Regions from separate parts of the Massilia sp. genome, predicted to be linked through region 3. Evidence: predicted binding sites of a transcription regulator. Region 3 holds the regulator's gene; each other region holds the start of a gene.

Region 1 (2,264 bases), on a different contig from region 3:
AGGCCTGGTTCAACCGCGTGTTGCTGTCGAACCGCCTCATGGTCTGGATCGGGCTGGTCAGCTATCCGCTCTATCTGTGGCATTGGCCGCTGCTGTCCTTTGCCCGGATCGTCGAGTCGGGCGAGCCGGCGCCCGCCATCCGCGCCGCTGCGGTGCTGCTGGCCCTGCTGCTGGCCTGGCTGACCTACCGGATGGTGGAGCGCCCGCTGCGCGCCGGCGCCGGCCGCGCCAAGGTCGCGGGCTTGAGCGTCGCGATGCTTGCCTGCGCCGCCGTCGGCGGCTACATCTACCTGAACCACGGCCTGCCGACGCGCAAGCCGGTCCAGGACAACCTGGCCAACCAGCAGGCCCTGGTGCTGGTCGAGGACAAGGCCAATGCCGAGGCCTGCAAGAAGCGCTACGGTTTCGATTCGCCCTACGAATACTGCCTGCAGGCCGACGTGGCGAAGGACCCGACCGTGGTGCTGGTGGGCGACAGCCACGCCTACCACGTCGTCGCCGGCCTGACGGAGTACTACAGCAGCATCGGCGAGAACCTCCTGATGCTCGGCACCCGCGTCCCTTACTGGGGCCTCGATCCGAAGGACGATCCCTTCCAGCAGGTGACCCAGCCGATGCTGGAGCAGGCGATCGGCACGCCTTCCGTGAAGACCATCGTGGTCTCGACCATCCGGCGCTTCTCCACCAAGCCCGACGAGATGGCGTTCTTCCCGGCGGCGCGCGAAACCTTCCGCCGCATGCTCGCCGCCGGCAAGCACGTGATCGTCATGAACGACGTTCCGGCGCTCGACTTCGACCCGCGCTCGTGCATCAAGCGCGCCGGCGTGGCCAGCTCGGCAACCCGGATGCCGTGCGCGATCACGCGCGCCGAATGGGAACGCGGATTGATCGAGCACCGGCAGTATGTGCGGCAACTGGCCACGGAATTCCCGCAAATCGCGTGGTTCGACGCGGCCGAGCCGTTGTGCGACGAGCGCCACTGCCACGCCATGGTCGACGGACGCCTGATGTACCGCGACACCCACCACCTGAGCTATGACGGCGACCTGCTGGTCGGCCGGCACTTCGCCGAATGGATGCGCCGCCGAGCGCCGCGATAAGCCTGCATGAACGGCCCGGAACGTGGTTTTCCGGGCCGACCTGTCCGGTGTTTGTCCCGTTTTGCCTCTCTCTTGTTTTAACCCCCACCGTAGGAACAATCCGATTGATTGGCGGCAATTCTCGCGGGTTTTCCGCAACGTAAGATGAATTCTTACCGGCAACGTTTTACCCACGCCGACTAATTCATTCCTCGTTTCCTGGAGAATTCCCGTGATCATGACCGAATCGACGCCCTCCAAGTTCAAGCCCTATACCCGCCAGACGATCCACACGGCGCGCCAATGGCAATGGCTGACGCCGGAGCTGCAGGAAGCCGTGCAGGTGGTGTCCCATGTGCTGCCGTTCCGGGTGAACGCCTACGTGCTGGAGGAGCTGATCGACTGGGACAAGGTGCCGGACGATCCGATCTACCGGCTGACCTTCCCGCACCGCGACATGCTGCCCGCCAGCGAATACGAACAGCTGCGCGACCTGGTGCTGTACAAGAAGGACGATGCGGCCATCGCCAAGCTGGTGCACGGCATCCGCATGCGCATGAACCCGCACCCGGCCGGCCAGATGACGCACAACGTCCCGCGCGTGAACGACGCGCCGCTCAAGGGCCTGCAGCACAAGTACAAGGAAACCGTGCTGTTCTTCCCGAGCTCGGGCCAGACCTGCCATGCCTACTGCACCTTCTGCTTCCGCTGGCCGCAGTTCGTCGGCATGGACGACATGAAGTTCGATGCGCGCGAATGCAGCGAGCTGGTGTCCTACCTCGAGACCCATAAAGACGTCACCGACGTCCTGATCACCGGCGGCGACCCGATGATCATGAACACGCGTTCGCTGGCCGAGTTCCTGGAACCGCTGCTCGAGCCGAACCTGGCCCACATCCAGAACATCCGCATCGGCACCAAGTCGGTGGCCTACTGGCCGCAGCGCTTCGTGTCGGACAAGGACAGCGACGACCTGATGCGCCTGTTCGAGAAGGTGGTCCGGTCCGGCAAGAACCTGGCGATCATGGGCCACTACAACCATGCGGTCGAGCTGCGCCATCCGATCGCCCAACAGGCGGTCAAGCGCATCGTCGGCACCGGCGCCACGCTGCGCATGCAGGGTCCCCTGATCCGCCACATCAACGAAGACCCGAAGAGCTGGGCCGAGCTGTGGACCACCGGCGT
Region 2 (2,264 bases), on a different contig from region 3:
TCTACGCGCTGTTCCAGACCATGGCCTCGTCGCGCCGCAGCGCCCTGCGCATGGCCGAGGACATGACGCGCGAACTGCGCGCCAGCCAGGCCAAGCTGCAGGCCACCAATGAGAAGCTGCGCCAACTGGCCGCGCACGCGGAACAAATCAAGGAAGGCGAACGCAAGCGCATCGCGCGCGAGATCCACGACGAGCTCGGGCAGAACCTGCTGGCGCTGAAGATCGAGGCCGAGATCCTCGCCAACCGCACGCGCGACCGCCATGGCCGCCTGTACGAACGCGCCAGCGCCACCGTGCGGCAGATCGACCTGACCATCCGCAGCGTGCGCCAGATCATCAACGACCTGCGACCGAACGTGCTCGACCTCGGCCTGAACGCGGCGGTAGATTGGCAGGTGACCGACTTCGCGCGCCGCACCGGCATCGAGTGCGAACTGGTCGAGGACGAGAACGAGCACCACCTGGACGACCACTGTGCCACCGCCTTCTTCCGCATCCTGCAGGAGTCGCTCAACAACGTCGCCCGGCACGCGCGTGCGACCAGGGTGCGGATCGACCTGCACCAGCATGCCGACCTGTTGACCATGACCATCCGCGACAACGGCGTTGGCATGCAGCCGGGCAGCCGCAACCGCAACGGTTCCTTCGGCCTGGTGGGCATCGAGGAGCGCGTCAACATCCTCGGCGGCAGCTTCTCGATCAGCAGCGGCCCGGATACCGGCACCACCATCGTCGTCACCATTCCCGTCGGCGGGCATCTACCGGAAACGTCTGCCCCCCTTGCACACGACAGCAATGCAGCACTGTCGGCCATCGCATGAATATGCAGCGGATGCGCGGCTATGTTGTCTCGTTTCAGCAAAGCAGTTTATCGGTTGACAGAACTCAACATTAAGCCTGACCGGTCGCAGGACAATTGTTATCACTGCCACTGCTCAAAACGCAGTTCCTGACTTCCGATTAACCGCGCCACGTTCTTTGGGGAGGATTTTCTGACGTACCGCTTCAATACTAGGGATAAAAAAACAAGGCCGTAACAAACAGATCTACAACAAAAGGTGATAACCATGTCGACCAACGAATTCGCAGCCTTCGAAGCACTTGATCTTGCCCCGATCAAAATGAAACTGATGCATGTGGAATCCGGCGAAGGCTGGTCCGCCCTGCGGGCCGATGCAGTGGAAACGGAATACCGCCGCTTCCTGTTCCTGATGAAGAAATACCCCGACGCGGAGGCATCGCCGACCGTCGACGTCGACATCTTCTGGCACTACCATATCCTCGACACGATGAAGTACGCCGAGGATTGCGAAGCCGTGTTCGGCTACTTCCTGCACCACTATCCGTACGTCGGTATCAGCGCCAGTGCGAACGATGGCGACCATGCCGCCAGCGGCGAGCGCATGCGTGAAATCTACGAAGCGGAATTCGGCACCTGGCCTGCCGCCCCCGCTGCTTACGCATACTGCTCCGCGCCGGGAAAACCACACTACACCGCCGACGCGGCGTACGCATACTGCTCCGCACCGGGCAAGCCGCGCGAAGCCGCCAACGCCGCGTATGCTTACTGCTCCGCACCGGGCAAGCCGCGCGCAGCTGCCGACGCCGCGTACGCATATTGCTCGGCGCCGGGCAAGCCGCGCGCCGCCGCCAACGCCGCGTACGCATACTGCTCCGCACCGGGCAAGCCGCGCGAAGCCGCCAACGCCGCGTATGCTTACTGCTCGGCGCCGGGCAAGCCACGCGCTGCCGCCAACGCCGCGTACGCGTACTGCTCCGCACCGGGCAAGCCGCGTGAAATCGCCAACGCCGCGTACGCATACTGCTCCGCACCAGGCAAGCCGTACGAAGCCGCCAACGCGGCATACGCATACTGCTCCGGACCGGGAAAGCGTGCGCTGGCGCAGACCGAGCGTCCGGAACATTGCGCCGCACCGAGCAAGGAACTGGCGCACGCCGCCTGAGTCTTCCTTCCTCGGCGGCCGGCGGAACGATCATGTTCCGCCGGCCTTTTTCATTCAGGCCGGCAGGGCCTCGGCCACACCGTCCGGCCTGACCATCAACTCGCGCAGTTCGCGGATGCTGAACTCGCTCTCTTCATGCATGCGCAGCAGGAGCGTGGCGCCGATCGGCAGCGTGTTGTGGCGGATCTTGCTGATCACGGGCGGCGCCACCTCGAGCACGCGCGACAGTGCGGCGTCGTTCTTCAGGCGGAGCTTGGCAATGATGGCGTCGAGGAGCCGGTTGGGATCGTATTCCGCGCC
Region 3 (2,264 bases):
ATCGACTTCGTGCAAAGCCCGCGCGCCGGCCGCGCCGTGTTCAACGCCAAGAACACGGCCCTGCTGCGCCTGGGCGACCTGGCCAACCAGTCCGGCAGCCGCGCCGCGCTCGACTTCCTGGCGCGGGTCGCAAGCGACATGGACCTGGCGCGCACGCTGGCGGCGCCCCAGGCCAGCGCCGAGACGCAGGCGGCCAAGGCGATGCAGGACGTGGTGGCGCCGACCCTCGAGACCCTGGCCGCCGAGATGGCGGTATCGGCCACCTTCGGGCTGGCGCTGGCCGGCACGGCGCAGTCGCAGCAGGCCGTGGAAGCGCTCAAGGGGAACGCCGACGCCTTCGCGACCGTGAACCAGGCGGCGCAGGAAGCAGCCGAGATCGCCGCGACCGTGCGCGCCAAGGGCCGCCAGGAGTATTACAGGATGAAGGCGCAGCACCGGCATCACCTGTAATCGGGACTTGTAGGGTGGACGGCTCGCCGTCCGCGCGTTCAAACCGTCTTTGATTCGATGGAACGTCTATTCGACTGACAGCCGGACGCGCGGTCGGCAGAGCCGACCACCCTACTGTATTCTGGAAATGAAAGCCACGAACGCGGCCTTTGTCTATAATGGTCGCGTCCGCATTTTCCTGTCCTCGTCATGAACCAACCCATCTCGCTTCCGGGCGAAGCGCCGGTCAGCATCCAGGCCCTCAAGACCAGTTGCAGCGCCTGCAGCATGCACCAACTGTGCCTGCCGATGGGCCTCGAGGACGCCGACATCAACCGCCTCGACCAGATCATCGGCCGGCGCCGCCGCCTGGCGCGCGACGAGCGCCTGTACGCCATGGGCGAGCCCTTCCGCAACCTGTACGCGGTGCGCTTCGGCCATTTCAAGACCTACCAGGTGAACGCGGCCGGCGAAGCCCAGATCACGGGCTTCCAGATGGCCGGCGAACTGCTGGGCATGGACGCGATCAGCGGCACCCACCACTGCGACGCCGTGGCCCTCGAGGACAGCGAGGTGTGCGAGATCCCGTTCGCGCGCCTGGAAGAGCTGTTCGGCCACGTGCCGGCCCTGCTGCGCCACTTCCACCGCATCATGAGCCAGGAAATCACGCGCGAACAGAACGTCATGCTGCTGCTCGGCAATATGCGGGCCGAGCAGCGCTTCGCCGTCTTCCTGGTCAACCTGTCGGCACGCTACGCGGCGCGCGGCTATTCGCCGAACAGCTTCCAGCTGCGCATGTCGCGCGAGGACATCGGCAACTACCTCGGGCTCACCATCGAAAGCATCAGCCGGCTGCTGTCGCGCTTCAAGAAGCAGGGCTGGCTGCAGGTGGACAAGCGCGAAGTCACCCTGCTCGACCCGGCCCGGCTCAAGGCGCTGGCCGCCGGCACCGAGGTCTGCAGCCCGATGGGCTAGCAGACCGGATCAGAGCTCGATCACCAGGTCCGGGCGGAAGGCTTCCTGCTCGCCCTTGCTGAGGTAGCCGAGCGGGTTGGCCACCACCCGGCAGGACCAGGGCCGGCCGGCCTCGACGCCGCTGACCACGTAGTCGTTGGCGCAGTGCAGGTGGCCATGGATCCAGACCTCGGCCTGCGGGAACAAGGCGTCGAGCGCATTGCAGAAGCCCGCGGTGCCGGGCGTGAGGCCATAGCGCGGATCGGCGCTTCGCAGGCTGGGGGCGAAGTGGGTCACCACCACCGTGGTGCCGTCGAAAGGCGCCGCCAGCGCGCCGCGCAGCCAGGCCTGGCACTCCAGCGCCATCTCGCGGATGCCCTCGGCCAGCACCTTCTCGCCGTTCTTCAAGGTGGTGTTCTTCGACAGATACCAGTTGGCGGCGCGGAAGGCCTTTTCGCGCTTTTGCAGCTGCTTCGTCAGGTCCTGCTCCTGCAGCGCCAGCGCGTCGAAGTCGCTCCACAGGGTGGTGCCGATGAAGCGGATGTTCCCGATGACGAGCGTTTCGCGATCCAGCCATTCGATGCCGAGGCGCGCGCAGCTGGCGCGCAGGCGCGCATGGGCCTCGTGGTAGTCGAGGCCGTCGAATTCGTGGTTGCCGGGGATGTACAGGACCCGTGCCTTGGCCGCGCCGGGGCGCAGGGGCGAAAAGCGTTCGAGACCGAAATCAGCGTCGGTCAGGCGCGAGCCGGATTGGTAGGAGCCGATGTCGCCCGCCAGGACGACGACGTCGGTGTCGGCGCGGATCTGCGGATGGAAACCGGCGTAGCGTTCGAGGTGCAGGTCGGAGAAAAGCTGGATGCGCATGGTCGGCGCAGTATAGC

The links. Region 3 encodes FNR, which switches genes on or off when oxygen is low (the NO sensors DNR and NnrR bind a similar motif). Its sites were predicted from a motif close to TTGATNNNNATCAA; they were not measured.
Region 1: the regulator FNR is predicted to act here: its motif matches at 1,205-1,218, upstream of ACK4S9_RS03015 (KamA family radical SAM protein).
Region 2: the regulator FNR is predicted to act here: its motif matches at 876-889, upstream of ACK4S9_RS21165 (glycine-rich domain-containing protein).

Annotation. Positions count from the first base shown of each region.
Region 1 is NZ_JBKBOV010000003.1:115,017-117,280, reverse strand. It holds gene ACK4S9_RS03020 (acyltransferase family protein) at 1-1,100, shown strand, start outside; gene ACK4S9_RS03015 (KamA family radical SAM protein) at 1,318-2,264, shown strand, end outside.
Region 2 is NZ_JBKBOV010000056.1:872-3,135, reverse strand. It holds gene ACK4S9_RS21170 (CHASE domain-containing protein) at 1-821, shown strand, start outside; gene ACK4S9_RS21165 (glycine-rich domain-containing protein) at 1,068-1,964, shown strand; gene ACK4S9_RS21160 (hypothetical protein) at 2,019-2,264, opposite strand, start outside.
Region 3 is NZ_JBKBOV010000034.1:11,603-13,866, forward strand. It holds gene ACK4S9_RS16890 (hypothetical protein) at 1-450, shown strand, start outside; gene fnr (fumarate/nitrate reduction transcriptional regulator Fnr) at 640-1,404, shown strand; gene ACK4S9_RS16900 (metallophosphoesterase) at 1,414-2,247, opposite strand.